One region of the Streptomyces sp. NPDC001717 genome, then DNA from elsewhere that is predicted to be linked to it. Evidence: riboswitches for the same ligand, from Rfam matches in the RefSeq annotation. Region 1 holds a riboswitch; each other region holds the start of a gene.
What was found. A riboswitch is a leader RNA that binds a small molecule or an ion and turns the genes downstream of it on or off. The one in region 1 is predicted to bind cobalamin.
Positions count from the first base shown of each region.

Region 1 (10,095 bases):
CGTACCGGCGGGGTCGGTGCGGTGGGCCAGGAGCCGCTGGGCGAGGACGCCGAAGACGATTCCGAACACGGCCCACATCACGACCTGGACGCTCACCGACGCCACCCGGAACTCCCACAGCAGGGCCGCGGGGAACTCGGGCTTGACGGCGTCGGTGTTGTCCGGGAGGACCAGGAAGGCCAGGGCGGTGGCGACGACGAAGCCGGCGCCCGCCGTCAGGGTGGCGTTCCAGTTGCCCAGGCGCGGTGCCAGTCGCCGTCCCAGGATGATCGCGCCGACGCCGAGCAGGACGCTGAGCAGGATCATCAGGAAGAACAACGTCGTGCGCTGTCCGATGGTGTCGGGATTGCCGACGGCCGGCGGGGTGGCCGGGTACTTCAGGAACGGCACGAAGTAGACGGTGGCGAAGGCGCCCGCCGCCGTGAGCGCCGCCGTGGCCCGGGGGCTGAACCCGCCGACGCGGCCGAGGGCGAAGGAGAACGCGAGGGAGGCGATGCCGCCCAGCGCCACCCCGTAGACCAGCACACCGGTCGCGAGACCGACGGTGGACTGCACGGGGCGACTGACGAGTTCTTCCTCTTCCTCGGCGGAGGCGGAGGCGGAGGAGGCGGCGGCGCCGTGACCGGAGTGACCGGCCTCGTGCCCGGCGTCCTGCCCGGCCGCGGGGGCGGCTTCCTTGGCGGCCGCGGCCTCCTCGACGGCGATGGAGCCCCGGACCGGGGGCTCACCGACCACGTAGGCGACGGCGAAGGCGAACAGTCCGGCGATCAGGCCCGCGAGCATGCCGCGGACCAGGAGACCTCTGACGGTGGAGGCGTACATGGTGCGTGCGCCTCTCAGTGGCAGGGGAAGCCGAGCAGGTGACGGCCGTCGTGCACCCACTCGTGCACGCCCTCACCGGAGAACACGGCGGTGGCACCCTGCTCGGCGCCGACGAAGTACAGGGCCACGAGCATCAGGAGACCGACGAACAGCGCCCAGGGCAGGACGGCCTTCACCGGCAGCGGAGCCGACGGCGAGACGGCGGGGGTGGGAATGGCGGCGGGGGCGAGGGCCTCGGCCATGGTGGAACCTCCTCGGGGAACAACGCGTCCCATGTGGTGGTGCGGAACGACGGTCCGAGGGTCTGACTCGCCGCGACCGCCACCCCTGGAGGTGTCGTCGCAGCACACAGTGGCGCGACCATGCCGGATTCACACCGGGCTTCCGTCTCGCCGTCGTCGCTATGTGCAGATGTCGGCGTGACGCTACAGCCCGGCGCGCCGTCGCACCAAGCGGATGAGTCCTTGATCACAGGCGAGCGCGGCCGTGTCCTCCTCGAACCGTGCCCGCGGCGTCACCGCCCGTCCGGCTGTCGCGGGCGCCTCACCGCCGCCCCGGACCGCCGTTCGGCACGACGAGGGAGCCAGGACTTCTCCTGCTCCGACAGGGGCGGCTCGGGCGCTCGCAGGCCCGTGTCGTCGTAGACGGCGATCGGGTCATCCGGCGCCGACCAGGAGCCGACCGTCACCAACCGGTATGCGAACTCCCCGCCTTCGGGAAGCGGAACCGCGACGACCGGCGGCGCCGGCGGCCCGGGCACGCACCGGCCGACGTCTTCGGCGTACGGTCCGGCACCGAACAGTGCGTGCATCCACCCCTGTGGTGGCGTTCCGGTCAGATCGAAGACGTCTTCCATGCCTCCCCTCGTCGAGGCGACGATAGCCGGCGAGGGCGCAAGGAACCCCACCTCAAGCTCGGCCGGACGACTTCCGGCCTTCGTCCCGAGACACGGGATAGGGGACGAACGTGCTGCTGTTCTCGTCGACGGCCAGGGTTCGGCCGAGGGGCGGGACCGCGCGTTGCGGGCAGTCCAGGCGTTCGCAGAGCCGGCAGCCCATGCCGATCGGGGTGGCCGCGGCGGCGTTGTCCAGGTCGAGGCCGTCCGAGTACACGAGCCGGGGCGCGTGGCGGATCTCGCAGCCCAGACCGATGGCGAAGGTCTTGCCGGGTTCGCCCCACCCGCCACGGTGCCGGGTGACGGCCCGGGCGGTCCACAAGTACCGCTGTCCGTCGGGCATGGCGGCGACCTGGACGTGGATCCGGCCGGGCGCGGCGAAGGCCTCGTACACGTTCCAGAGCGGGCAGGTGCCGCCGGCCCGGGAGAAGTGGAATCCGGTGGCGGACTGCCGCTTGGACATGTTGCCGGCCCTGTCGACCCGGACGAAGGAGAACGGGACCCCGCGCAGCCGGGGGCGTTGCAGGGTGCTCAGGCGGTGGCAGACGGTCTCGTAGCCGAGGCCGAAGTGGTCGGTGAGCCGTTCGATGTCGTAGCGGAACTTCTCGGCCGCCGTGTGGAAGGCCCGGTACGGGAGGATCAGCGCGGCGGCGAAGTAGTTGGCGATGCCGATGCGGGCCAGGCCGTGGGCGGGGGAGCCGGGCGCGAAGTCCTCGGTGGCGAGCCGGTCCAGCTCGCCGCCGTACTCGACCAGGGCGAGCTGGGTGGCCATGCGGAACGCCTGCTGGCCCGGGCGGAGCCGGCTGGACAGGTGCAGGACGCGGGACGTGCCGTCGAAGTGGTGGAGGCGGTCGGAGTCCGCGACGAGCCGGATCCCGTGGTGCTCGGTGAGGCGCTGCGAGAGCACCCGGATGACCTCTCCGGGGCGGATGCCGATCTCCTGGGCGAGGGTCTCGGCGGCGAGGTCGGTGTCGTGGAGGTAGTTCTGGCGGCGGTAGAAGAACTCGCGGATCTCCTCGTGCGGTGAACGCGGCGCGGCCGGGCCTCCGTTGCGGCCGTCGGCGGTGTCCGCGAGCCGTTCGGCCAGTACGTGGCCGCGCCGGCCCAGGTCCAGCAGGACCGCGGCCACCGCGGGCATCCGCGTGGCCAGTTCGGCCAGGTCGGAGGGAGAGACGCGGGCCGCGGCGATCTCGCCCGCCAGGGCCTCGCGCAGGTCGGCGACGAGGCGGCTGGTGTCGCGTTCCGAGAAGAACCCGGGGTCCACGCCGAACGCCTCGGTCAGCCGCAGCAGGACGGGCACGGTGAGGGGCCGGGAGTCGTGCTCCATCTGGTTCAGGTAGCTGGGGGAGATGGCCAGGACGCGTGCCAGCTCGGCCTGGCTCATCCGGCGCTCCTCGCGCAACCGCCGCAGCCGCGCACCCGCGTACGTCTTGCTCACCTGGCTCCTTCGACCTCGCCCGCCAGTGGTTCAGCGTACGCACGAATCCGCCGATCCCGAGCTTCGCAAGCTTGGCAATTGTGCCGCGGAAGATTCGCAGAAGTTGGCAGATGTACCTCATTGATGGCACTGCGTGCCGCTGTCAGAGTCTGACGTGCGGCCCACCGGATCTCGAACGGCCGGGCGGACACAGAGGGCTCAACTCGCGCCTTCGCGTGTGTGGTTCCGGCAGCCGCAGTCCCTATCACGGCACAGAGTGCCAATCTCTCGTCGTCAGGGACGGGACGTTGGCAGACCAAGCGACCCATGGAGACGGTGATGGTCATGGCAGACACCAACACGACGAAGGCGGCGGCCGAGCGGCTCAGGCAGCGGTGGGCCGACGACCCGCGATGGGCGGGCATCGAGCGGACCTACACCGCCGAGGACGTCGTCCGGCTCTCCGGCAGCGTTCGAGAGGAGCACACCCTCGCCCGCCGCGGCGCCGAGCGGCTGTGGCGGCAGCTCCACGACCTCGACTACGTCCACGCCTTGGGCGCCCTGACCGGTGGCCAGGCCGTGCAGCAGGTCCGGGCCGGGCTCCAGGCGATCTACCTGTCCGGCTGGCAGGTGGCCGCCGACGCCAACCAGGCCGGCCACACCTACCCCGACCAGTCCCTCTACCCGGTCAACTCGGTCCCGCAGGTGGTGCGCCGGATCAACAACGCGCTGCTGCGAGCCGATCAGATCGCCACCGCCGAGGGCGGCGCCGACACGACCGACTGGCTCGCCCCGATCGTGGCCGACGCCGAGGCCGGGTTCGGCGGCCCGCTGAACGCCTTCGAGCTGACGAAGGCGATGATCGCGGCGGGAGCGGCCGGCATCCACTACGAGGACCAGCTCGCCTCCGAGAAGAAGTGCGGCCACCTCGGCGGCAAGGTCCTCGTCCCCACCTCCCAGCACATCCGCACCCTCAACGCCGCCCGCCTGGCCGCCGACATCGCCGACACCCCGACCCTGGTCATCGCCCGCACCGACGCCCTCGCCGCGAACCTGCTGACCAGCGACGTGGACGAGCGCGACGCGCGGTTCTGCACGGGCGAGCGGACCGCGGAGGGCTTCCACCGCGTCCGGAACGGCATGGCACCCGTCATCGCCCGCGGCCTCGCCTACGCCCCGTACGCCGACCTCATCTGGGTCGAGACCGGCACCCCGGACCTCGCCCAGGCCCGCGAGTTCGCCGAGGCGATCCACGCGCGGTACCCGGATCGGATGCTCGCCTACAACTGCTCGCCGTCCTTCAACTGGAAGGCGACCCTGGACGACGACCAGATCGCCACGTTCCAGAAGGAGCTGGGCGCCATGGGGTACAAGTTCCAGTTCATCACGCTGGCCGGCTTCCACTCCCTCAACCACGGCATGTTCGACCTCGCCCGGGGCTACGCCGAACACGGCATGACCGCCTACGTCGACCTCCAGGAACGCGAGTTCGCCGCCCAGCAGCACGGCTTCACCGCGGTCAAGCACCAGCGCGAGGTCGGCACCGGCTACTTCGACCTGGTCTCCACCGCCGTCAACCCCGCCTCCTCCACCACCGCCCTCACCGGTTCCACCGAGGAAGAGCAGTTCCACTAGTGCCCCGGCCGGCACCAGGACGCCCCGCCCCACCCTCGTCAGGAGACCGCATGACCACCGCCACCACCGCCACCACGCACCGGGTCCGGGTCCTCGCGGCACCCGGCGACCGCCACGACGAGATCCTCACGGAGGAGGCGCTCGACTTCATCGGCCGCCTCGACGCGGCGTTCGCGCACCGCCGCCTGGACATCCTCAAGGAGCGGCTCCGGCGCAAGGACCGCCTGGTCGCGGGAGCACCAATGGACTTCTCCCTCACCACGGCCGCCATCCGCGCCGACCCCGACTGGCGCGTGGCCCCTCCCGCCCCCGGGCTGGAAGACCGCCGGGTGGAGATCACCGGCCCGCCGGAGCGCCGGATGACGGTCAACGCGCTCAACTCCGGTGCCCGGGTGTGGATGGCCGACTTCGAAGACGCCACCGCCCCCACCTGGGACAACGTCATCGGCGGCCAGCTCAACCTGCTCGACGCCATCGAGCGCCGCATCGACTTCACCACGCCCGAGGGCACGGAGTACCGCCTCGGCGAGGACCTGGCGACCATCGTCGTCCGCCCCCGCGGCTGGCACCTCCTCGAAGAACACCTGGAGATCGACGGGCGACCCGTCCCCGCTTCGCTGGTCGACTTCGGGCTGTACTTCTTCCACTGCGCCCAGCGTCGGATCGACGCCGGGCAGGGCCCGTACTTCTACCTCCCCAAGCTGGAGAACGCCGGCGAGGCACGCCTGTGGAACGACGTCTTCGTCCTCGCCCAGGAACTCCTCGGCATCCCGCGCGGCACCATCCGCGCCACCGTCCTCATCGAGACCGTCACCGCGGCCTTCGAGATGGAGGAGATCCTCCACGCCCTGCGCGAGCACAGCGCCGGCCTCAACGCCGGCCGCTGGGACTACCTGTTCAGCATCGTCAAGACCTTCGGCCACCGGCCCGACTTCCAGCTCCCCGACCGCGCCCAGGTCACCATGACCGCCCCTTTCATGCGGGCCTACGCCGAACTCCTCGTCCGCACCTGCCACAAGCGCGGCGCGCACGCCATCGGCGGCATGGCCGCCCACGTGCCGGCCGATGACCCCGACGCCGACAGGGCTGCCCTGGCCAAGGTCCGCCTGGACAAGGAACGAGAGGCCGAGGACGGCTTCGACGGCTCCTGGGTCGCCCACCCGGCGCTCGTTCCCGTCTGCCGCGAGGTCTTCGACACCGTTCTCGACGGACGGCCCCACCAACTCGACCGGACCCGCGAGGACGTGGACGTCCGCGCCGCCGACCTGCTCTCCGTGCGCCGCATCAGCGCGCCACCCACGCCGGATGGGGTGCGCGCCAACGTGGCCGTCTCGCTGCGGTACTTCGAGGCCTGGGTGCGCGGCCGCGGAGCGGTCGCCCTCCACGGCCTGATGGAGGACGCGGCCACCGCCGAGATCGCCCGCGTCCAGCTCTGGCAATGGCTGCGTCACCGGAGGATCGACCGGGACGACCTGCTCGCCGTGCTCGACGAGGAATGCGCCGCGCTCACCGCGGAGCGGCCCTTCGCCCTTATACCGGAGGCCAGGGCCGTACTGGAGCGGGTCGCCCTGGAACGCGACCTGCCGGCCTTCTTCACCCTCGACGCCTACAGCCGTCACCTGGTCCGCCGCGGGGAGGTGCGGTCATGAGCGCCTCCATCCGCCGGGTCGGCGTCGTGGGAGGCGGTCAGATGGGCGCCGGCATCGCCGAGGTCTGCGCCCGCGCCGGACTCGACACGGTCGTCTGCGAGGCGGACGGCGCGGCCGCCCGTGCGGCGCGCGAGCGGGTCGCCGTCTCCCTCGAACGCGCCGTCCGGCGGGGCAAGCTCGACCGGATCTCGGCCGAGGACGCCCTCGCCCGCCTCGTCTTCACCGGCAGCCTCGACGACCTCGCCGACCGGCAGCTCGTCGTCGAAGCGGTGACCGAGGACGCGGACGTCAAGATCGAGACCTTCGCCGCGCTGGACAAGATCGTCGAAGACCGCGCGGCGATCCTCGCGACGAACACCTCGTCCCTGCCCGTCATGCGGCTGGGCATGGCCACCGGGCGTGCGGACCGGGTCGTGGGCCTGCACTTCTTCAACCCGGTGCCCGTCCTCCCGCTGGTCGAGGTCGTCTCCTCGCTGCACACCTCCCACGAGACCGCGCAGACGGTGGAGGCCTTCGCTCGGGAGACCCTGGGCAAGACGGCGATCCGCTCCCAGGACCGGGCCGGCTTCGTCGTCAACGCCCTACTCATCCCCTACCTGCTGTCGGCGATCCGGATGGCCGAATCCGGCTTCGCCACCCCGGCGGACGTCGACGCGGGCATGGAACTCGGCTGCGCCCACCCCATGGGGCCGCTCAAACTCGCCGACCTCATCGGCCTCGACACCATCGCCGCCATCGCGGAGTCGCTGTACGACGAATTCAAGGAACCCCTCCACGCGCCGCCGCCGCTGCTGATGCGGATGGTGCAGGCCGGGCTGCTGGGCCGCAAGACGGGCCGAGGGTTCCACACGTACGACCGGGACTGCTGAGGGGCCCGGTGCCGCGGCCGGGCCGAGGGTCCCGGCGGCGTGTGGTGGAAGGGAGCGCGGCGGGGTGGTGTCCGCCGCGCCGCCCGCAAGGCCCGCTCCCGGGCCCCGGACCGCTTCGACCACTCGCCCGAACGCGTGGGCGAGGAGCGGGCCGGGGCCTGACAGCGGAACCCGCCTACGCCTCCAGGAGACCGGGAACCGCGCGCGGCCTGCCCTCGGAGTCGATCGCGACGAAGGTCAGGAGTGCGTTGGCCACCTCGGTGGCGGGGGTGGTGGTGGCGTTCCAGCGTTCGGCGGTGACGCGAACGGCCACCGTCATCGAGGTCCGACCGGCGCGTTCGAGCACGGCGTGGACGGTGAGGAGGTCCCCGGCGCGGGCGGGGGCGATGAACGTCATGCGGTCCACGGAGACCGTCACGGCCGGTCCGTCGGCATGGCGGCCCGCCGACGCCGCGGCCGCGTCGTCCATGAGCTTCATGACGACCCCGCCGTGGATGGTGCCGTACAGGTTGGTGTCGTGCTCGCTCATGATGTGGGCGAGGGTCACACGGGAGTCGGCCGGCGCCTTGTGGGCGCGGGTGCCTGAAGTGATGTCCGTGGTCACGGAACTCTCCTTCGCGAGTCGTGGCTCGACCCGGTGGCGTACCCGGGGCGCGAAGGAGCGGCGGGACCGGTGGGGTGCCCGCTGCCGCCGGCCCGCCCACGAGGCCCTCGGGTCTCCGTACGCGCTCGTCGCGCACGGGCAGCGGCAGGTCTTCGGACTCGCGGGCACGTTCCCGTACGCACGACGCGTACGGGGCGTCTACTGGCCGTCGCTTCCCAGGACCGGTTCCGGTCCCAGTGCGTATGACGGCGGTCGTTCCCGCTCACCGCTGCGGGGCAGTCCCGGATTCCCACCGGGTTCCCTCTTGCGACGCGTCCCGCCTGGCGGACGGGGGCGAACCAGCTGCGTGGCCCACCCTAGGGCCTGTCGTCAAACTCCCGTCTGCCCCGCGACGCCTGGCACGCGCTCTCGCCGCACCGGGCGGAAGCCCGAGTACGTCCAGTACGCGGGCTTCCGCCCGGCGCACCGAGAGCACGCACCAGACGCCGCGGGGCCGCCCTCCGGGCGACGACGGGAGTTTGACGACAGGCCCTAGTGCCCTACGTCTCACGTCCCCGTCGGGAGGCGCCGGCTCCGTCACGTGCGGGGCGCGGAGGTTCCGGCCGCGCCGGACGTCGCGCTGCCGGGGCCCAGCTCGGCGTGCTCGCGCACCGCGATCCGAGCCAGCTTCGTGAGCATCATGCCGTTGCGGACCGCGACGACGTAGTCGACGGGGAGGCCGTGCATCCGCGTGCCGGGGCCCCGGAGGGGGTGCCAATCGAGGGTGAAGAGGGTGTGCTCGCCCCAGGGGATCAGCTGCATCGCGATGCGCGCCGCACCGAAGGATCCGGCCTTCGCTTCCAGTTGCAGGCGGTGCAGTGGTTCGCAGATGCGGACGACGCAGGTGTCGTCGAGGGTGAGGGGCCCGACGCCGACGCGGACCTTCAGCCGTGCGCCGACGTCCGGCCAATGCGGGTCCACGGCGAGGACCTGCTGGGTTCCCGTCACCCACTCCCCGTAGCGGTGGCCGTCGGACAGCAGGTCCCACACTTCGGACGGCGAGCTGAGGATCAGACGACGGTTCCGGGCCATGATCACGCTCCTGGAGGAAGGGTGGCCCGGCTCGCCGGGAGGCCCCGGAGCACCGGGCGCCCCTCCGGCCGCCCCGGGGGCTTGGCTTCCAGCGTCATGCCGAGCCCGGCGTCTGCGCAGCCCGAGGACTCCGGACGAGTGATACGACCACTCATCCGATCAGGGCTACGACCTGCCCCTTCCCGAGATCTCGGCGACAGCGGTCGGCACGGAACCGGCACGGGGCGTGGGGGTGCCCGCTCGGGCCGACAGCACCTGCCGTCCGAGGCCTGCCCGACCGCCGGGTCTCACGTCAGGTGCCGGGTGAAGAACCGGGCCGCGGCCTCCCCCGCGTGCTCGGGAACGCCGGTGTGCCCGCCCATGTTGGCGAGCAGGGTCTTCTCCGTGGAGCCGAAGGCGTCGAACAGGTCCAGGGCCGCCTGCCGGTCGTTCCCTTCGTCGTCCCACTGCAGCAGGACATGCAGCGGAATGGTGACCTGGCGGGCCTCGTCGTACATGGCGCGAGGGACGAAACTGCCCGCGAACAGAACGGCGGCCGAGATGCGCGGCTCGACCACCGCCAGCCGGGTGCCGATGGAGATCACTCCCCCCGAGTAGCCGACCGGGCCGCCGATCTCGGGCAGCGCGAGGAGGGCGTCCAGGGCGGCTTGCCATTCCGGGACCGCCTTGTCGACCAGCGGGAGGACGAGCGCGTCGATGATCTCGTCGGTCACGGGCTCGCCGGCGTCCATCGCCCGGCGCAGGTCGGCGCGGGCCTGCTCGGCGGCGGGCCAACGGGGCCGGTCGCCGCTTCCGGGGAGCTCGATGGTCGCCGTGGCGAAGCCGTTCGCCGCGGAGTGCCGGGCCCGGGCCGCCAGCCGCGGGTACGTCCTGCGCAACCCGAGGGGAGGCGGACTCTGCAGGATCAGCGGCGTCGGCGCGGACGCGGGTGAGGCTGCGGACGCGGGCGCGGGCGTCCACAGGATGCCGGGGATCTCGCCGAGGGTGAATTCGCGTTCGAGGACGCCGTCGTCGAGGCGTTGCTCGGAAGTGAAATGCACGGTCGTGCCTTTCGGGAGTGCTGCTGAGCGGCGCTCCCGGACGACCTATCGCCCGACCGTGACCCCGGAGGAGAGCACCCATGTCGATACTGC
Region 1 is NZ_JBIAUK010000044.1:41,689-51,783, reverse strand. Features, by position in the region: gene ACFYZL_RS37725 (CbtA family protein) at 1-822, opposite strand, end outside; gene ACFYZL_RS37720 (CbtB-domain containing protein) at 837-1,064, opposite strand; gene ACFYZL_RS37715 (hypothetical protein) at 1,337-1,678, opposite strand; gene ACFYZL_RS37710 (short-chain fatty acyl-CoA regulator family protein) at 1,731-3,155, opposite strand; gene aceA (isocitrate lyase) at 3,480-4,769, shown strand; gene aceB (malate synthase A) at 4,820-6,418, shown strand; gene ACFYZL_RS37695 (3-hydroxybutyryl-CoA dehydrogenase) at 6,415-7,287, shown strand; gene ACFYZL_RS37690 (hypothetical protein) at 7,327-7,449, shown strand; gene ACFYZL_RS37685 (acyl-CoA thioesterase) at 7,463-7,891, opposite strand; cobalamin riboswitch at 8,038-8,197, opposite strand; gene ACFYZL_RS37680 (SRPBCC family protein) at 8,468-8,962, opposite strand; gene ACFYZL_RS37675 (alpha/beta hydrolase) at 9,250-10,002, opposite strand.

Region 2 (10,095 bases), on a different contig from region 1:
TCTCCGCGGGGACCGCGAGGCGCAGCCCGGGCAGCCGCTCGACCAGCACCTCCAGGGCGATCTCGGCGTGTGCCCGGCCCAGCGCCGAGGCCGGGCAGAAGTGCCGGCCGGCGCCGAAGGCGAGGTTGGCGTTCGCGCTCTCGCGCTCCAGGTCCAGCACGTCGGGGTTGTCGAAGGCGGCGGGGTCGAAGTTGGCCCCCTCCAGCAGGACGAGCACCAGCTCGCCCTCCCTCACCAGCACCTCGCCGAGCCACACGTCCGCCAGCGCGATGCGCGGCAGGCCGTCCCCGACGGACAGGTTCCAGCGCAGCAGCTCCTCCACGGCCCGGCCCATGCGCTCCGGGTGGTCCCGCAGGTACCCGATGAGCTCGGGCCTCTGGAGCAGCGCGAGCACCGCGAGGGTCAGGAAGGCGGAGGTGGACACCGCGCCCGCCCCGAAGAGCGAGACGGCGACCGTCGCGAACATGTCGTCGGTCAGGTGCGCCGACTCCGGGTCCGCCTCCCTCAGCTCGGCGAACTTCCCGAGGAGCCCCGTACGCTCCTCGGGGTCCAGGGAGAGCTGCACCTTCAGCCGCTCGGCGAAGTAGGCCACGTCCTTGTACCAGTTGAGGGCCGAGTCGGCGAACGGTTCGCGTGCGGTCATGAACGCGACGTCCAGCCCCGACATCAGCCGGCGCCAGTCCTCGAAGGGCACCCCCAGCACCTCGCAGTGCAGGGCCGCCGAGAAGGGGTCGGCGAAGCCGGCCCGGAGGTCGGCCGGGCCCCCCTCGTCGACGATCCGGTCGAGCAGCTCGCCGGCCTTGGCACGCAACCGCTCCCGGAGCCCGGCCTGGCGCGGGTTCAGGGCCTTCATCACGGCGCTGCGCAGCCCCGCGCTGTTGATGTTGCCCATGTTGTTCACGACCTCGGGCGGGATCGTCAGCGCATACTGGCGCGGTGCCCCGGCGTTGGCCGTGTCCTTCAGGCTGAAGCGTTCGTCCTCCAACACCTGCCGGGCCAGTGCGTAGCTGCTCACCAGCCAGGCCGGGTCCCCGGTGAGGGTGCGGACCCTGGCGACCGGGGCCTTCTCGCGCAGCCAGGCGCACTCCTCGGGCAGGACGTCGCCGCGGCGCGAGAGCGGGAAGTCGAGGAGCGGCTGCCCTTCCGGGACGTTCGGGTCAAGCTGCTCGACGCTCATCGAGGTCCCCTCCGGTCGTGGTGTTCTCGGGCCTGACGACGGCGTACGCCTGGTTGCGGGTCGCGCGCAGACCCCCGCCGCGCGCGAAGAGGACGTCCGTCAGCGGCATCCGGACGTGGTACGCGGCCACGGAGGACGGCACGTCGAGGATGCTCGGGGTGTCCACGAAGAACGGCAGCTCGGCTGCCATGTAATCGAAACAGACGCGCAACTGCTCGTCGGTGATCGATTCACCCTCCGGCAACTTCGAGCCGACAAAATGAAGGGCCATCTCCTCGCAGCCCTTGCGGAATTCGTCGTCGGTTTCCAGGAAATGCAGGACCCGCCGGTGCAGCAGTTGGTAAACGGGGTTCGACTGGAACTCGGAAAGCGCCCTCACTCGGATTTCCGCCTGCGGAGCGGTCGACTCCGAAAGCTCCGACACGCCTTTGACGATCCTGCGCCGGACTGCCTTGATCTCCTTCGTCGCACGCTTCTCCGCGTGCTCCCGGGAGTAGCCGAAGGCAGCGAACATCCGGTCCACGTGGAGGTCTGCGTACACGAAGTCGACCTGTGCGAAGCGGGTCGCGGCCCACTGGGCGAGGCCGGCGATGCGCTCGGAGCTGAAGTAGCTGTTTCCGGGGCTCACTCCGATGAGCACATGGTCGCCGTCTTCCCAGATGTGCCGGCAGGTGCGGGTGAAGGGCAGAACTTCGAATGATGCGTCGTCTGTGATCGTCATTTGATTGATCGCCCTTTATGCCACTAGTCCCGGGGAGCCCTGCGCTCCTGGTGTGGCGGCAATGCCGTTACGTTATGCGTTGATCCCGGAGCGTGACAAGGGGGTGCCGCAATTGTTGGGTGGAATTATAGATTCCGCCTACCCGGGAGTTAATTGAATTTCTTTCTGCCGCTTGAACGGGACCCGCGGCGGCCACCGGTCCCGGCGGCCGCTACCCTGGGCCGGTCAACAAGCACCAAGAAGGGGTGGACCCAGTGGCGGACATCGAGAGCGCACGGGCGACGTTCGACAAGTTCGACGTAGACGGCGACGGCTTCATCACGGCCGACGAGTACAGCGCTGCCATGAAGGCGATGGGTGACGCGTTCGTCACCGCGGCGGTCGCCGACGCCGTTGTCGCCTCCAAGGACCTGAACGGCGACAAGAAGCTGAGCTTCGACGAGTTCTGGGCCTCCCTGAACAAGTAACACCCCACCGCACGCCCCCTCCCCGCCCGTCGGGGCGGGGGCGCGGTCATGCCGCGGGCCCCCCGGTCCCGCCGTCCCCGGCGCCACCGTCCCCGCTCCCGCCGTCCCCGGTCATGTCCTCGACCTCGGCCAGCGCCTCCTCCAGCCAGTGCAGCCAGAAGGTCTCCAGGGCGATCCCGCCGTGCAGCACGAGCCGGCGCAGCCGGTCCTCCACGGCGTCCCGCCCGGGCGGGAAGTCCTTCTCCTCGATGGCCTCGTACTGCGCCAACTGCCGCTGGTGCAGGTCCAGATGGCGCCGCAGTTCCGGTCCGAGCCCGTGCGGCCCCACGACGCCCGCCGCACGGATCCGCAGCAGCAGCGGATCCCGCATCGGCTTGGGGTCCTGGCTCTCGCCGACCCACCGCGCGAGCTCCGCGCCGCCCGCCGGCAGCACCTCGTACTCCTTCTTCTGCCCCCGCAGCGGCACCTCGCTGGGCAGCTCCCGGATCAGCCCCGCCTCCTCCAGCCGGCCCAGTTCCCGGTAGATCTGCTGGTGGGTCGCCGACCAGAAGTACCCGATCGACTTGTCGAACCGCCGGGTCAGCTCCAGCCCGGACGAGGGCTTTTCGAGCAGGGCGGTGAGGATGGCGTGCGGGAGGGACATGCCGCCATCCTAGATACGCGGGGTCCGTCGACCCCCCGGTCGGCTACTGCCAGGGGGCCAGCGCCTCCGGAATGCGGGGGCCGGGGGTGCGGGCGTCCAGGAGGCCGTGGGCGCGCAGGACGGCCGTCACGGCCGGGGACCAGGCCTGGCGCAGGCCCGCCTCGGACAGCAGGGACGGATCCGACAGGAGGGGCCCGGCCGGGCCCGTGCGGATGCCCGACGGGGTCAGCACCGCCGCGTCGTCGGCCCAGCGGACCGCCAGGTCCACGTCGTGCGTGGCCATCACCACCGTCGTCCCGGCCGCCCGCAGGCCCGCCAGGACGTCGAGGAGCCGCTCCTGCCCGTCCGGGTCGAGTCCGGCCGTCGGCTCGTCCAGGATCAGGACGCGCGGAGCCATCGCCACCGCGCCCGCGATCGCCGCGCGCTTGCGCTGCCCGTACGAGAGGAGGTGGGTCGGCCGGTCCCGCAACGCCGTGATGTCCAGGGCCGCCAAGGCCGAATCGACGCGCTCGCGGACCTCCGCCGCGGGCAGGCCCAGGTTCATCGGGCCGAAGGAGACGTCCTGCTCCACCGAGGCCGCGAACAGCTGGTCGTCCGGATCCTGTACGACCAGCTGCACCGCCGTCCGCAGCCGGGTCAGGCCCTTGCGGTCGTACGTCACCTCCGCGCCGTCGAGGTGCAGCGAGCCCGAGCCGGGCCGCAGGCCCCCGCTCAGCAGTCGCATCAGCGTGGTCTTGCCGGAGCCGTTGCGGCCCAGCAGCACCAGCGCCCGGCCCTCGGCGATCCCGAAGTCCACGCCGGACAGCACGGCGGGCCCGTCCTCGTAGGCGTACCCCGCGCCCACCAGCTCCACCAACGGCCTCACAGGTACAGCTCCTTCAGTACGAGGGTCACGGCCACCAGGGCCGAGAGCAGTGCGGCGGACGCCGCGAGGAAGCGCCAGGACAGGGCCGCCTCGGGGACGAGCACCCGCAGCGAGCCGTCGTAGCCCCGCCCGGCCAGGCCCGACTGGAGCCGCGCGGCGCGGTCGAAGGCCCGTACGAACGAGGTCGCGGCCAGGCCGGCCACCGAGCGCCAGGCCGCTGCCCGCCCGGTGTTCCCGAGGCGGGCCGCCTGGGCCTGGCGGATCCGGGCCAGGGAGTCGAGCAGCAGGAACGTGATCCGGTACATGACCAGGGCCACGTCGACCACCGGGGCCGGCACGCCCGCCCGCACCAGCCGGGGCAGCACGTCCGACACCGGGGTGGTGAAGGCGAAGAGCAGCACGCCGAGCGAGGCCGCCGAGGTGCGCAGCAGCAGCTCGGCGGCGTGCTGGGGCCCGCCGGGGGCCGGCGCGACCCAGCCGCCGGGCCCGCCGACCGAGACCAGCAGCGGCAGCGCCCCGGTGAAGCAGAAGCCGAGCGGGATCCGGAAGGCCCGCCACAGCTGCCGCCGGGCCACCCCGGCGGGCCCGAGCAGCACCGCCAGCGTGGCGGCCCCGACGATCGGCCCGCCGGGCCAGGCCGGCAGGCACACGGCGGTCACCGTGAGCCCGATGCCGAGCAACGCCTTCTCCAGAGGATGCCGCCACCGCCACCGACTGCTGTGCGCGGCGACATCGATGGGCAACACCGTCAGCGCCCCCCGCCGCCGCCCTCGGGCCCCGCGCCGGGCTCCGGGGCCGGCCCGGCGCCCGGGGTTCGGGCGGGAGCGGCGCCGACGGCGCCGCCGGCCGGACCCGCGGTGTCGCCGGCCTGGCCCGCGACGGCCTCGGCCTCCGCGGCGGTGCCCGGTGCCGGAGCGCCCGCTCCCTCGGCTGCCAGGCCCGCGGCAGCGGCGGCAGCGCCCTGTCGGCGGCCCTTGCGGAGGCCGAAGTAGTACGCCAGCACGCCGGCGCCCAGCGCCGCCTGGAGGGCGAACAGGGCCGATTCGATCTCCGCCGACGGGGGTTCGTACAGCGGCGAGAACCAGGGCTCGTAGTCCGGCTTCAGCTCGGTGATGGCCGCCTCGGCCTGCGCGTCGGCGCCCGTGAACGGCTCCTCCTTGCCCTCGCCGAGACCCAGCGCGAGCGGGAGCACGGCGAGCGCCGCCACCAGGAACAACAGCAGGGCGTTGATCTTCGCGTTCCTGCTCACCGGGCCACGGCCTCCTTCGTCTTCGCGACGCCGAGGCGGATCAGGTCCGACCGGCTCGACCGCATCAGCAGCCGCATCACCAGCACGGTCAGCAGCCCCTCGCTCACCGCGAGCGGGATCTGCGTCACCGCGAAGATCCCGCCGAACTTCCCGAGCGCGCCGAGGAAGCCCGTGCCCGGGTCCGGGAAGGCCAGCGCCAGCTGCACCGAGGTCACGCAGTAGGTGACCAGGTCGGCGACGAAGGCACCGAAGAACACGGTCACCATCAGCGGCACGTCGAGGCCCCGCAGCAGCCGGTAGATCCCGTAGCCCGCCCACGGCCCGGCGATGGCCATCGAGAAGACGTTGGCGCCGAGGGTGGTCAGCCCGCCGTGCGCCAGCAGCAGCGCCTGGAAGAGCAGGGTGATCGTGCCCAGCACCGCCATGACCGGCGGCCGGAACAGGATCGCCCCGAGTCCGGTGCCCGTCGGGTGTGAGCAACTGCCGGTCACCGACGGAATCTTCAGCGCGGACAGGACGAAGGTGAACGCTCCGGACGCCCCGAGCAGCAGCGTGCTCTCCGGATTGGCCTTCACCTCACGGGTGAGGGCGCGGACCCCGTGTACGACAAAGGGGGCGGACGCGACGCCCCAGGCGACCGCGTGCCATGGGGGAAGGAACCCCTCGGCTATATGCATGAGTAGGGAAGACCTCTCCAGCACCTCGTGGATGGACAGCGCGCCCCGGCCGGTCTCCTGGCTCACGGGTGCTGATGCCCGGGCCCCGCCTTCCCGGGGCCGTACGGTCTCCCGCGCGGTCCCAGTGGCTTCCCGTAGGAGTGGAGCCGGACTTCCCGATCACAGTGGCGAGGGCCGCACCGGTTTCCCACCGGTTTCCCGAACACCAAGGCCCACTGACCCTATCCCGTCCGGGTGCGGCCCGATGGCGCCACCTCCCGACCCCGGCCAGGCTGGGGGAGTGACTGCCGAACCGGATTACTCGAACCTCTCCGCCCTCTTCGTGAACTGCACGCTCAAGCGATCGCCCGAGGTCAGCAACACCGAGGGCCTGATCGACAAGAGCCGGGCCGTCATGGAATCGGCCGGAGCCCGCACTTCCGTCATCCGTGCCGTCGACCACGACATCGCGACCGGCGTCTGGCCGGACATGACCGAACACGGCTGGGAGACCGACCAGTGGCCGGTGCTCTACAGCCAGGTCATGGACGCCGACATCCTCGTGCTCTGCGGCCCCATCTGGCTCGGCGACAACAGCTCCGTGATGAAGCAGGTCATCGAACGGCTCTACGCCTGCTCCTCGATCCTGAACGAGCACGGCCAGTACGCCTATTACGGGCGGGTCGGCGGCGCGCTCGTCACCGGCAACGAGGACGGCGTCAAGCACTGCGCCATGAACGTCCTCTACAGCCTCCAGCACCTCGGCTACGCGATCCCGCCGCAGGCCGACGCGGGCTGGATCGGCGAGGCCGGACCCGGGCCGTCCTACCTCGACCCGGGCTCGGGCGGCCCCGAGAACGACTTCACCAACCGCAACACCACCTTCATGTCGTGGAACCTGATGCACCTGGCCGCCCTCCTCAAGGGCGCGGGCGGCATCCCGGCCCACGGCAACCAGCGCTCCCTGTGGGACGCCGGCTGCCGCTTCGACTTCCCGAACCCCGAGCACCGCTAGGTTCAGCGGGCGATGTCCACGACGAACCGTTCCGGGGAGTGCAGCGGGAAGGCGCGGTAGTAGGGCAGCGTGTCGAAGGCGGCGCCGAAGGTCACGTACCCCTCGAAGTCCCCGGTCAGCGCGATGCCCTTGAGCTTGGGCAGGTCGATCCTCTGCAGCCGGGGCCCGAGGTAGACGTTCCCGCCCGCGTCGTCGTGGGCGGCGGCGGGATGGAGGCGGATCTCCAGGAAGTACCTCCCGGGCAGCGGCACGGGCGCGCCGGATCCGTCGTGGACCAGTTGCGGGACGGGGGTGACGGTCGCGGTGGGGACGTACCCCCGGATGTCGATGACGATCCGGTCATAGGTGGGGTGCCCGGCCCAGCGGGCGTTGACCACGAGCGGGCTGCCGGACTGCGCCCGGGTGGCGGTGGTGGCCGTGGCGGCCGGAGCGGCGAGCGAGAGCCCCACGGTGAGCAGGACACCGGAGGCCAGGGCCGCGATCCGGCGGAGATGGGTGTGGATCATGACGTCCCCTCGATTCACGGGAGACGGGGACTGGTACACAACGAAGGACGCCGGGAGCGGAACCACTGGTTCCGCTCCCGGCGTCCTCGTGTGCCGGAGCTACCGGATCAGCACTCGATGACGTTGACCGCGAGGCCGCCGCGGGCCGTTTCCTTGTACTTGATCTTCATGTCCGCGCCGGTCTCCTTCATGGTCTTGATGACCTTGTCGAGGGAGACCTTGTGGCTGCCGTCGCCGCGCATCGCCATCTTGGCCGCGGTGACGGCCTTGACCGCCGCCATGCCGTTGCGCTCGATGCACGGGATCTGCACCAGGCCGCCGACCGGGTCGCAGGTCAGGCCCAGGTTGTGCTCCATGCCGATCTCGGCCGCGTTCTCCACCTGCTCCGGGGTGCCGCCCAGCACCTCGGCGAGGGCGCCCGCCGCCATCGAGCAGGCCGAGCCGACCTCTCCCTGGCAGCCGACCTCGGCGCCGGAGATGGAGGCGTTCTCCTTGAACAGCATGCCGATCGCACCGGCCGCGAGGAGGAAGCGGACCACGCCGTCCTCGTCCGCGCCCGGCACGAAGTTCATGTAGTAGTGCAGGACCGCGGGCAGGACCCCGGCCGCGCCGTTGGTGGGCGCGGTGACGACCCGGCCGCCCGCCGCGTTCTCCTCGTTGACCGCCATCGCGTAGATCGTGGTCCACTCGCTGCGGTGCATCATCGGGTCGCCCTCGGTGCGCAGCTGGCGCGCCGTGGAGGCGGCCCGGCGCTTGACCCGCAGGCCGCCCGGCAGGATGCCCTCACGGGACATGCCGCGTGCGACGCAGGCCTGCATGACGCGCCAGATCTCCAGGAGGCCCTCGCGGATCTCCTCCTCCGTGCGCCAGGCCTTCTCGTTCTCCAGCATGAGGGAGGAGATCGACAGGCCGGTCTCGTTCGCCAGGCGCAGCATCTCGTCGCCGGAGCGGAAGGGGTGCTTCAGCACGGTGTCGTCGAGCTTGATCCGGTCCTCGCCGACCGCGTCCTCGTCCACGACGAAGCCACCGCCGACCGAGTAGTACGTCTTCTCCAGCAGCGGCGTGCCGGCCGCGTCGTACGCGAAGAGGGTCATGCCGTTCGCGTGGTAGGGCAGCGAGCGCCGGCGGTGCAGGATCAGCTGGTTCGGCTCGTCGAAGTCGATCTCGTGGACCTCGCCTATCTCCGTGCCGAGGAGGCGCAGGCGGCCGGTCTTGCGGATGCGCTCGACCTCGTCGTCCGCCGTCTCCACGTTCACGGTGCGCGGGGAGTGGCCCTCCAGGCCCAGCAGCACCGCCTTGGGGGTGCCGTGGCCGTGGCCGGTCGCGCCGAGGGAGCCGAAGAGCTCGGCCCGCACGGACGCCGTCTGCGCGAGTACGCCGTCCTTCTTCAGCCGCATCACGAACATGCGCGCCGCGCGCATCGGACCGACCGTGTGGGAGGAGGAGGGGCCGATGCCGATGGAGAAGAGGTCGAAGACGGAGATGGCCACTGGCGGACTCCCTTGTCTGCTCGTGGGGTGGGAGGGGGCAGGAGAGGTGTATTGCGGATTTTGTCCGGCAGGCGAGCTTATCGCGGTGACGTGAACAGCTCGTCTGCCGGACGAGGTGGTGTGCGTTACGCGGACGGGTCAGGCGGGTGCCGGTTCACGCTCCGGAGCCGGTACGTCGCCGCGCGCGGCCACGTTGGCGTCGAGGATCGGGTCGGGGCCGGGCAGGCCCGCGTGGTGGGCCCGGACGCCCGCCCGGACGGCCCAGAAGTACGTACCGAGGGCCATGGCCGCCACCAGGGCGATGTCCACGCCGCCCGGGATGGCGCCGCGGCCGCCGAAGTCGGCCGAGCCGAGCCAGGAGAGCAGGGACAGGGCGCCGAGGAAGAAGACGATCCACCAGGCGGGGGCGAACTGACGGGCCAGGTCGCGCTCGCCCTTGCGGGAGAGCACCAGTGCCGCGATCGGGGCGGCCGTCAGGGTCAGGGCGGTGACGATGCCGGTGTTCGGCCACTTCGACCAGTACAGCGCGCACGCCGCGAAGACGAAGGTCAGCGGGCACAGGACCGTCGCCGCCGGGAGGCGGAACGGGCGGGGCAGAGCGGGCTTCGTACGGCGGAAGACGCCCACCGCGACCGGACCGATCAGGTACGAGATCACCATGGCGGCCGAGATGATCGGCGCCAGGGTCTTCCAGCTGTGGCCGACGGTGACCAGCAGCAGGACCGAGAAGCCGAGGTTCATCCACATCGCCGGGCGAGCGGTCCCGTAGACGGGGTGGGTCCGGGCGAGCCGCTTGGGGAAGAAGCCGGTCTCGGAGAGGTTCCGGACCATGTACGCGGCCGAGGCCACGTTGGCGATGTTGGAGCCGGCGGGGGAGATGAAGGCGCCGAACTGGAGCATCACCACCACCCAGTGGATCATCAGCAGCTTGGCGAGCTCGGCGAACGGCGAGTTGAAGTTCACGCCCGACCAGCCACCGGCCCGCGCCAGGTGCTCCGGCGGGACGGAGCCCAGGAAGGCCGTCTGGAGGGCGAGGTAGATGACCAGGCCCAGTGCGAGCGCGCCGACCAGGGCGATCGGGATGGCGCGGCCGGGGTTCTTGGCGGCGCCGCCGAGGTTGACGACGGCCTGGAAGCCGTTGAAGGCGAAGACCACGCCGCAGGTGGTGACCGCGGTCAGGACGGCGGTCCAGCCGTTCGGGGCGAAGCCGCCGTGGGCGGTGAAGTTGGAGGTGTGGAAGCCGGAGGCGATCAGCGCGACGACGGCGAGCACCGGGATCGCGAACTTGACCAGGGTGAGGAGCGAG
Region 2 is NZ_JBIAUK010000012.1:57,563-67,657, reverse strand. Features, by position in the region: gene ACFYZL_RS20620 (cytochrome P450) at 1-1,177, opposite strand, end outside; gene ACFYZL_RS20615 (tRNA-dependent cyclodipeptide synthase) at 1,158-1,898, opposite strand; gene ACFYZL_RS20610 (EF-hand domain-containing protein) at 2,153-2,365, shown strand; gene ACFYZL_RS20605 (PadR family transcriptional regulator) at 2,412-3,008, opposite strand; gene ACFYZL_RS20600 (ATP-binding cassette domain-containing protein) at 3,052-3,873, opposite strand; gene cbiQ (cobalt ECF transporter T component CbiQ) at 3,870-4,619, opposite strand; gene ACFYZL_RS20590 (energy-coupling factor ABC transporter substrate-binding protein) at 4,622-5,122, opposite strand; gene ACFYZL_RS20585 (energy-coupling factor ABC transporter permease) at 5,119-5,799, opposite strand; cobalamin riboswitch at 5,829-6,024, opposite strand; gene ACFYZL_RS20580 (flavodoxin family protein) at 6,044-6,793, shown strand; gene ACFYZL_RS20575 (hypothetical protein) at 6,796-7,299, opposite strand; gene ACFYZL_RS20570 (L-serine ammonia-lyase) at 7,407-8,789, opposite strand; gene ACFYZL_RS20565 (APC family permease) at 8,928-10,095, opposite strand, start outside.
Region 2: linked by a shared signal. The riboswitch ahead of ACFYZL_RS20585 (energy-coupling factor ABC transporter permease) and the one ahead of ACFYZL_RS37685 (acyl-CoA thioesterase) in region 1 are both predicted to bind cobalamin.

Region 3 (10,095 bases), on a different contig from region 1:
CGGCGCGGGTGGTCGGCTGGGTCGTGGTGGTGGGTCTGGCGTGGTCCGTGGTCAGCGGGGTGCTGCTCGGCGGCTTCGTGAACGCGGCCAACGAGGCGTTCTCCGTGCGCGACACGGAGACGCCGGAGGGAGTGCACCAGCCGACGACCGTCCTGCGCTCGGGCGGGCCCGGCTCCCTGATTCCGTGGGACTCGCTGGGCCGGCAGGGCCGGGCCTTCACCGGCAGCGGACCGACGGCCGCGCAGATCGGCGCGTTCACGCACCGCCCGGCTCAGGAGCCCGTCCGGGCCTACGCCGGGCTGGAGACCGCCGACAGCACCGAGGCCCGGGCGGAGCGGGCCGTCGCGGACCTCGAACGGGCGGGCGGCTTCGCGCGCGAGAACCTGCTCGTGATGACGACCACCGGGAGCGGTTGGGTCGATCCCGCCGCCGTGGACTCGTTCGAGTACCTCGGCGACGGCGACTCCGCCACGGTGGCGATGCAGTACTCGTACCTGCCGTCATGGCTGTCCTACCTCGTCGACCAGTCCAAGGCGCGCGCGGCGGGCCGGGACCTCTTCGACGCGGTGTACGACGTCTGGTCCAAGCTGCCCCACGACCGGCGGCCACGGCTGTTCGTGGCCGGTGAGAGCCTGGGGTCGTTCGGCGGCGAGACCGCCTTCAGCGGGGAGGCCGACCTGCGCAACCGCACCGCCGGCACCCTGTTCGCCGGTCCGCCCAACTTCAACACCCTGTTCCGCGAGTTCAGCGACGACCGCGAGGCGGGGAGTCCCGAGATCGAGCCGGTCTACAAGGACGGGCGGACCGTACGGTTCACCGACGACCCCACCACCGGGATCCCGCCGGCGGACCGGCCGTGGGACGGCACGCGCGTGCTGTACCTGATGCACCCGTCCGACCCGATCGTCTGGTGGAGCCCGAGCCTGGCCCTTTCCGAACCCGACTGGATCCACGAGAAGCCCGGCACGGACGTGCTCGGCTCCATGGTCTGGATGCCCTTCGTGACCTTCTGGCAGGTCACCGCCGACCTGCCGTTCTCCACCGGCGTACCGGACGGCCACGGCCACACCTACAAGGCCGCGTACGTCGACGGCTGGAACGCGGTCATGCGGCCCAGCGGGTTCACGGCGCAGGACCTGGACCGGCTGAGGGAGATCATCCAGCCGCAGGGCTGACCCGGACCGCCCCTCCGGCGCTTCGCCGCCGGGTGGTCAGCGCAGCAGGTACCCGGCGACGTAGCCGAACGCGTTGACCGCCCAGTGCAGCCCCATGGGAGCCAGCAGGCTGTCGCTGCGCCGGCGGAGTTCGCAGAAGAGGACCCCGGCCGCCGCCGTGAACAGCACGGCCCCCGCGACCGCCAGGCCGGCCCCGGCCGCAGAGTCGCCGAAGACCGGGGTCAGGGCCGGTTTCGCCGTCGCCAGGTGCAGGGACGGCAGGACGTGCCAGAGGCCGAACAGCAGGCTCGACACGGCGGTCGCCCAGACCGCGCCGCGGGCCCGGTCCACCAGGCCGTAGAGCACGCCGCGGAAGGCCACCTCCTCCACCAGGACCGTGCCGACGGGGACCGTGACGAGCACGCGCAGCAGCAGCCCGCCCGCGCTCATCCCTTCGTACCGCCGGTCCTCGAACAGCACCCTGGTGGGCGGCAGCAGGGCCCCGGCCAGGTAGACGACGGCGACGAGAGCTGCCAGGGCCAGCCCCCAACGGGCCCCGCGGGCCAGTGTGCCGGGGGCCAGGCCCGCGTCCGCGCGGGTACCGCCGGCCCAGCGGAGCACCCCGAGCAGCAGGGCGCTGACCACCACGGCCGCCACCAGGCCGACCGGGCCGCTCCAGCGGTGCAGGAGGAGGTTGGCGGCGACGAGAACGGCCACCGTGAGCCCGACGGCCGGCCAGGTGCCGATCCGTCTCGGGAACCGGCTCTGCGGCATCCGGTCTTGTCCTTCGGTCGATGACGGGCGGAGGGTCGGACGCGGAGGGCAACCGCGGCCCACCGTGGGCGCGTCCGGCCGGAACCGCTCCGACAGGACGGCCCGGGAGCCCTGTCGGAGCGGTCTCCGTCAGCGGCGTCGTGCGCAGGTCCAGGCACCCATGCCCTGGATCTTGGCGAGTCTCCTCGCGGTCGCGATCTGCTCGGCCTTCGTGGCGAGGTCGGCGCGGGGTGCGTACTTGCGGCCTCCTGCCGCGTTCCAGCTCGACTGGGTGAACTGCAGTCCGCCGTAGTGGCCGTTGCCGGTGTTCGCCCGCCAGTTCCCGCTCGATTCACAGCGGGCGATGGCGTCCCAGTCGGTGTCGGGTTTGGAGTGGACGGCTGCGGCGTGGGCACCGGAGGCATCCAACAAGGTCACGGTCAACAACACGACAGAGGCCAGCAGTTGGCCGATCACGCTCCGACTTCTCCAGTCCTTCCCGTGGCGCGACATCAGTCCTCCTTCGCTGTTGGGGCGGGCCTGCCACGACAGCGGGCGGGCCCGCGTTCGGCCCCCGTTCGGACCGAGGCCACAGCACAGCACGGACCGACGCGCTTCCAGCGGCACTTGCCGTCGGCGAACGGATGACGCCACCCGAACGGACGCTCCAAAGCCCCTCTGGAGCCGTCCGTACCCGGCCACCGGCGCGGTACGGCCGGGATGTCGCGCCGGTCGGACGCCGAACGACCGCCCGCGGGGCGGCCGCGCGCCCCGAATCCCGCATGCGCGACGCGTTGCCGACCGGGCCGGGGCGCGCCCCCGACCGCGCCGGCGAGAGCCTCCGCCCGCGCACGCCTGGCCGAATTGACGGTACGTCAATCATGCGTCAGGACAGTCGAGTTGGTCGATCCGCCCGGTCCGTCGCCCGAAGGGGCCCCGGGGAGCCCCCAGGGCCCGTCGTGCCTCCGGCCGGAGCCGCTCGCCTTCCTCCGGCGTGCCCGCATCGTTCGTGCGTCGTAAGCTGGTCCCATGTCCGATACGGCACACGGCCTCACCACCGGGGCGGTGGCCCGGCACCTCGGGGTGTCACCGACCACGCTGCGCTCGTGGGACCAGCGGTACGGCATCGGTCCCGCGGCCCGGGAGGACGGTCGGCACCGGCGTTGGACGGCCGGGGACGTGGCCGTGCTGGACGAGATGTGCCGACTCACCGCCTCCGGCGTGCCCCCCGCCGAAGCGGCGCGGGTCGCCCGGGCCGGCCGCGGGCGCCCGATCCCCGTACCGGCCGCCGCCCGCCCCCCGCAGCGGGAACCGGACGGCGGGCTGCCGACCGGTGACGTGCGCCGGGGGCTCGCCCGCGCCGCCGTCCGGCTCGACGGCCCCACCCTCGACTCCCTGCTCCGTGACGCCGTGGCGAGCCACGGCCTCGTCACGGCCTGGGAGGACGTGATGGTCCCGACCCTGCACGCGGTGGGCCGCAAGTGGGAGTCCTCCGGGGACCAGTACGTCGAGGTGGAACACCTGCTGTCCTGGCACGTGTCGACGGCGCTCCGGCAGATCACGCCCGCCGGACACGGGTCCGTGCCCGACGCTCCCCCGGTGCTCCTCTCGTGCCTACCGGCCGAGCAACACACCCTTCCCCTGGAGGCGTTGGCCTCGGGGCTCGCCGAACGCGGTCTGCCCACCCGGATGTTGGGCGCGGCCGTGCCCGCCGAGGCGCTCGACGCCGCCGTGCGGCGGCTGGGCCCCGCCGCCGTCGTCCTCTGGTCCCAGGCGCGGTCCACCGCGAACCACTCCCTCGCCCGCCATGTCGCCGGGCGCTCCTTCGGGGTCAAGGGGGCGCGGACGCACCCCCGGGTGCTGCTCGCCGGGCCGGGCTGGGCGGGCCGCGCCGTGGAGGCGGGCATGCTGCGCCCCGGGAGCCTGCGCGAGGCGCTCGACGTCCTCGCGCGCGGGTACGCGGAGCCGACGGCCGGCCGTGGCCTCAGCAGTGCGAGGCCTGTGCCCCGCTGATCAGGGTGGTCGGTACGGCCCCGGCCACGAGACTGTGGCGCATCCGGATGAGGCCCCGGCGGGCATGGCTCTTGACCGTGCCCAGGGGCAGTCCCGTGCGGTGGGCGATCTGCGCCTGTGTCAGGTCCCCGAAGTAGGCGAGGGTCAGCACGTCGCGCTGGACGCGCGGCAGGCGGGCGAGTTCCCGGGTGACCACGACCCGGTCGAGGACGTGCTCGGTGCCCTCCCCCGTGCCGTCGGGCGGCGGCAGCGCCGCGCCCGCGGCGGCGACGAGGTCGAGCCGGCGCGTCCGGTCGGTGAGGGCGTCGGCGGTCTTGCGCCGGGTGATGCCGACCAGCCAGGCCGGTACGGGCCCGCGCTCGGGACGGTATCCGGCGCGGCCCCGCCAGGCCGCGAGGAAGACCTGCTGGGTGACGTCCTCGGCCTCCCGCGGGTCGCCCAGGGCCCGGGCCGCGAGCGTGTGCACGAGCCGCCCCCAGCGACGGTGGGCGAGGACCAGGCAGCGTTCGTCACCCGCAACGAGCCCCCGGCCGATCTCCTCGTCCGAAACCGCCTCGGGCACCGCGTCGGTCACCGTCGCGGACGTCGCCTCGTACACCGCGTTCGGCGATTCGGGGTCTGGCGTGGTCATGTGCGCGTCCTCCTGCCGGTGCCGGGTGGTCCCCGCGTCACCAGCCTCCGGCCATCGGAGGAGGCCGCTCAACACGCATCGATCGTGCGTCGTATTCGACGTCCCCCGCTCAGTCCCTGCCGCGGGCGCGCCGGAAGCGGGCGAGGCCGTCGGCGAGGTCCACGATCGGGTCGGGGTAGTCGTACGCGGCCCGGTCCAGGCCCTTCAGCTTCCAGGGTTCGTGGATCGCGGCACCGGGAAGCTCCGCGAGCTCCGGGACCCAGCGGCGCACGTAGGCGCCGTACGGGTCGTAACGCTTGCCCTGGAGAACGGGGTTGAGGACCCGGTGGGGGCGGGTGTCCGTCCCCGTTCCGGCCACCCACTGCCAGTTGAGCTGGTTGTTCGCGACGTCTCCGTCCACGAGGAGGTCGAGGAAGTGCCGGGCGCCCTCCCGCCAGTCGACGTAGAGCGTCTTGCTGAGGAAGGAGGCCGCGAGCAGCCGTCCCCGGTTGTGCATCCAGCCCTCGTGGGCGAGTTGGCGCAGAGCGGCGTCCACCACGGGGTACCCGGTCCGACCGTCGCGCCAGGCCTTCAAGTCCTCCTCGGCGTCCGCGCCCCGCCGCCAGTGGTCGTGCCGGGTCCGGTAGTCCTCGACCGCCGTCGCCGGGCGGGCCGCGAGCACCTGGCGGTGGAAGTCCCGCCAGCACAGCTGCCGTACGAAGGCCTCGGCACCCGCGCCGCCGCGCGACCGCGCCCGGTGCACGGCCTCGGTCGGCGACACCGCGCCGAAGTGGAGGTACGGGGAGAGGCGCGAGGTCGCGTCGCCCGCGAGGTCGTCGTGGCGCTCCTCGTAGGCGTCGGCGTGCCGCGACATCCAGGCCCCGAGCCTGCGGCGGCCCTCGGTCTCCCCGCCGGTGGCCAGTCCTTCGGAGACGTCCGCCACGGAGGCGCTCGTCGGCAGCCGCTCGGAGCGCAGCCCGTGGGGAACCCGTACGGTCCTGGGCGCCGCGAGCGGGGTCCTGAGCGGTTCGGCGGACCAGCGCCTGAAGTACGGGGTGAAGACGGCGAAGTGGTCGGAGCCCTGCGGCGTGACGTCGCCCGGCGGCACCACGGTCGTGACGGCGTCGTGCACGTAGAGGCGGCGTCCCTCGGACTCGAGGGCGTGGCGCAGGCGCGCCTCCCGGGCCCGGGCGAACGCCGAGTGATCGGCGGCCATGTGGACCTCGTCGGCCTCGGACTGCCGTACGACCGCGCACACTTCGGCGACGGTGTCGCCGCCGCGCACGAAGAGCCGGCCGCCGCGCTCGCGCAGTCCGGCGTCGAGGTCGGTCAGGCAGTCGGCGAGGAAGGCGAGCCGGTTGGGCGCCGCGAAGCCGGCCCGGTCCACGGCCGGGTCGCGGACGAACAGCGGCACGGTCTCGCTCGCCGCGTCCACGGCGGCGCGCAGCGGCGGGTGGTCGTGCACGCGGAGGTCGGAGGTGAACAGGACGACGGAGACGGTCATGGCGCCACTCCCGGGGATCGGCCGCCGGGCGGGCCGTTGGGGGGGGCTCGCCCGGCGGGCTGCTGTGCTGGTGCTGGTGTGCTCCACTCCCCTTCCGTGTGCGGGGGCGCCCTGGATGCGGGCACCTCAGCCCGGCACGCCCTGCTCCGTCCGGTCGGCGACGGCCCGCTCCGCCGTGCGCGCGATGTTCCTGGCCATGCCGCCGAAGACCACGGCGTGGAACGGTGCCACGCTCCACCAGTACACCTGGCCCGCGAGTCCGCGCGGGTGGAAGAGCGCGCGCTGGCGGTAGCGGGTGCGGCCCGTGTCGTCCCGTTCGGCGCGCATCTCCAGCCACGCGAGCCCCGGGAGCCTCATCTCGGCGCGCAGCCGCAGCAGCATGCCCCGCTCGATCTCCTCGACCCGCCAGAAGTCGAGGGCGTCGCCGACGCGGAGCCGCTGGGCGTCGCGCCGCCCGCGGCGCAGCCCCGCACCGCCGGCGAGCCGGTCGAACCAGCCCCGTACGGCCCAGGCCAGCGGGAAGGAGTACCAGCCGTTCTCGCCGCCGATCCCCTCGATGACCTGCCACAGGGCGTGCGGGTCGGCGTCGACGGTGCGCTCGCGTTCGTCGGTGTAGAGGCTGCCGCCCGCCCAGTCCGGGTCGGTGGGCAGGGGGTCGCTGGGGGCTCCGGGCAGCAGGGCGGAGGACCAGCGGGTGGTGACCCGGGCCTCCTGGACGCGTTGGAGCGCGAGCGCGAGGGCGTGGTCGAAGGAGGCCGGGGTGTCGGGCCGGTCGGGCACGTACGCGGCGATGTCGTGCTCCGCGCACACCACCTCGTACCGCAGGGACTCGGCGAGCGGCCGGGCGAGGGCGGCGGGCACGGGGGTGACCAGGCCGATCCAGTGGCTGGACAGGCCCGGGGTGAGCATGGGGACGGGCACGATCAGCCGCTTCGGGAGCCCGGCGACGGACGCGTACCGGACCATCATGTCGTGGTAGGTGAGGATGGTCCTGGACCAGGGCCGGTTCGTCGAGCTGGACCCATTCGGCGCCCGCGGCGCGCAGTTCGGCGAGGACCTCGGCGTAGACGGGCAGCAGCCGGTCGAGCAGGGTCAGCGGCAGGAAGCCGGCGTCGACGCCGGGTGCGGGCTTGGCGAGGAGCAGGTACGTCACGGGGCCGACCAGGACCGGGCGGGCGGTGTGGCCGAGGGCGAGCGCCTCCTTCAACTCGCCCACCTGCTTGGCGGGGTCGGCGCTGAACACGGTGTCGGGGCCGAGTTCTGGCACCAGGTAGTGGTAGTTCGTGTCGAACCACTTGGTCATCTCGAGCGGCGCCACGTCCTGCGTGCCGCGCGCCATGGCGAAGTACCCGTCGAGGGCGTCGGCTTCGACGGCGGCGCGGTGGCGGGCGGGGATCGCGCCGACCATGACACTGGTGTCCAGGACGTGGTCGTAGTACGAGAAGTCGCCGGTCGGGACCTCGGTGATGCCCGCCCCGGTCAGCTGCGCCCAGTTGGCCCGGCGCAGGTCGCGGGCGGTCTCCCGGAGGGATTCGGCGCTCGTGCGGCCCTTCCAGTAGCCCTCGACGGCCCTCTTCAGCCGGCGGTCCGGCCCTTGCCGGGGGTAGCCGTGGACGGTGGCCCGTACTGCCGCGGCTGCGGACTTGGTGGTCACGGAACTCTCCTTCGCGAGCGTGTCTCCATGGACCCGGTGGGGCCGAGGGCGCGAAGGGGTGCCGGAACGGGCGGACCTTCGTGGTCGCGCACGTCCGGCTGTTTCCGGGTACGCGACGGGGAGGTCCCGTCCGAGGTGCACGCCGACCCGCCCACGAGGTCACCGGGAGGCCGTGCGCGGTCGATCGCGCACGGGCAACGGGCAGGTCTTCGGACTCGCGGGCACGCCTGCCGGTCTCCCGGCGGGCACCTACTGGCCGTCGCTTCCCAGGACCGGCTCCGGTCCCAGTGCGTATGACGGCGGTCGTTCCCGCTCACCGCTGCGGGGCAGTCCCGGATTCCCACCGGGTTCCCTCTTGCGACGCGTCCCGCCTGGCGGACGGGGGCGAACCAGCTGCGTGGCCCACCTTAGGTCGACTGCACCGGAAGTGGGGACGGGTTGGCGCATGTCGGACCGTGAGCTGCGACACGGCCCCCGACCGTCTCTCGTTCCAAGACGGACGTGTCCACCATTCGGCCATGGTCTTGCCGAGCCGGACGCCTTCGGAGAGTATTCCTATCAATCCGATAGGGAATGTGGGATTCGGCTGGACGGCATCCGGTGCCCGGCCGAGACCGCCCGACGACGCTCCGGAGTAGCCCACATGACCACCGCCGTCCGGTCCGCCGAAGAGCAGCGCCACGTCCTCCTGCGCACCGCTCGCGACGTGGCGGACGACCTCGCCGCGGACGCCGTCGCCCGCGACCGGGCGGGCAGGCCGCCGGTCGACGAGACGGCGCGGCTGCGCGAGGCCGGCCTGCCGGCGGCCCTCACCCCGCCCGGGCCGGACCGCGGGACGGACTGGCACACCGCGTGCGCCGTCATACGGGAGATCTCCGCGGCGGACGGATCGGTCGGCGAGGTGCTCGCCCGCCACTACGCGCACGCCTGGAGCGCGCGCTTCTACTCCGGCCTCCTCCAGGCCGCCGACGTGGAGGCGGCGTCGGTGCGCGGGCAGTGGTTGTGGACCGGCTCGGTGCGCAATCCGACGCCCGACGACGACTCCGCCGGACCGGACCTCGCGCTGCGGCCCCGCGGCTCGGGCTACGTCCTGAACGGCCGCCGGTCCGTGCACACGGCGGCGGCCGTCGCCGACCGGATCGTGCTGGACGCCGTCTGTACCGGCACCGGTGACGTCCTGGTCGTACGGATCCCGCCCGGCGCGCAGGGCGTGACCGTGGAACCCGCCCACGACCGCCTCGGCCAGCGCGTCGCCGGCGCGGGCGACCTCGTCCTCGAAGGGGTCGCCGTCACGCCCGAGCAGGTGCTCGGGCGCAGGCCCCACGACGAGGAGTCGACCGCGCCCTTCACCGCACTCGCCGAGCCGGCGCTCCGACTCGCCCTGTGTCACGTCGGCCTCGGGATCGCCGAGGGCGCCCTCACCGAAGCCCGAGACCTCAGCAGGCGCGGTCGCGCCCACCGACCGCCCGGCGAGGAACCGGACCTGTTGCTGACGTACGGAGAACTCGCCTCCGCCGCCCAGGCGGCCACCGCCATGGTCGACCGCGCGACGGTGGCGATGGCGCGGGCCCTCGACACGGGGGCGCACCTCGACGCGGAGGAGCCGGCGGACGTCGCCGCACTGGTCGCCACGGCCGAGACCGTGTCCTCCAAGGCCGCCCTGCACATCACCGCGCGGGTGCTGGAACTCGCCGACGCCCCCGGCCTGGACCGTTTCTGGCGCAACGCGCGCGTGCTGACGGCCCACCAACCCGTCGCGCACCGCCTGCGCTCCATCGGCGAGCACTACCTCAACGCCCCGCACCGCGTGCCGGCGGCCGTCTTCCGCTGACGCGGAGCGCAGCACGGGCGGGCCCGGCCTCGGCGGACGGGGCCCGATCCGTACGGGATAATGAGCACATGCGGATCTCAGCCAGGGCGGACTACGCGGTACGTGCCGCACTGCAGCTCGCGTCGTCGGAGGACGACGGGCCGGTGAAGGCCGAAGCCATCGCCGACGCCCAGGACATCCCGCACAAGTTCCTCGAAGGCATCCTGAACGACATGCGCCGGGGCGGGCTCGTGCTCAGCCAACGCGGCGGCAACGGCGGATACCGGCTGGCCAAGCCCGCCTGGTCCATCACCATCGCGGACGTCATCCGCATCGTGGACGGCCCGCTCGTCTCGGTGCGCGGAGTCCGCCCGCCGGACCTCACGTACACCGGGCCGGCCACGTCGCTGCTGCCCCTCTGGATCGCCCTTCGCGCCAATGTGCGCGAGATCCTCGACGGCGTGACGCTCGCCGACGTCGCCGCGGCCGAGCTGCCCGCCGACGTGTCCGCGCTGACGACCACTCCCGAGGCCTGGACCAATCCCTGAGCCGTCGACCACCTCTCCGACCTGCTCTTTCTCACTGACCGAGATGAGT
Region 3 is NZ_JBIAUK010000004.1:367,872-377,966, forward strand. Features, by position in the region: gene ACFYZL_RS11245 (alpha/beta hydrolase) at 1-1,175, shown strand, start outside; gene ACFYZL_RS11250 (CPBP family intramembrane glutamic endopeptidase) at 1,212-1,928, opposite strand; gene ACFYZL_RS11255 (transglycosylase family protein) at 2,058-2,420, opposite strand; gene ACFYZL_RS11260 (MerR family transcriptional regulator) at 2,937-3,920, shown strand; gene ACFYZL_RS11265 (sigma-70 family RNA polymerase sigma factor) at 3,892-4,551, opposite strand; gene ACFYZL_RS11270 (cryptochrome/photolyase family protein) at 4,661-6,034, opposite strand; partial or broken gene ACFYZL_RS11275 (SDR family oxidoreductase) at 6,161-7,021, opposite strand; partial or broken gene ACFYZL_RS11280 (5-methyltetrahydropteroyltriglutamate--homocysteine S-methyltransferase) at 7,023-7,688, opposite strand; cobalamin riboswitch at 7,871-8,097, opposite strand; gene ACFYZL_RS11285 (acyl-CoA dehydrogenase) at 8,332-9,519, shown strand; gene ACFYZL_RS11290 (RrF2 family transcriptional regulator) at 9,588-10,046, shown strand.
Region 3: linked by a shared signal. The riboswitch ahead of ACFYZL_RS11280 (5-methyltetrahydropteroyltriglutamate--homocysteine S-methyltransferase) and the one ahead of ACFYZL_RS37685 (acyl-CoA thioesterase) in region 1 are both predicted to bind cobalamin.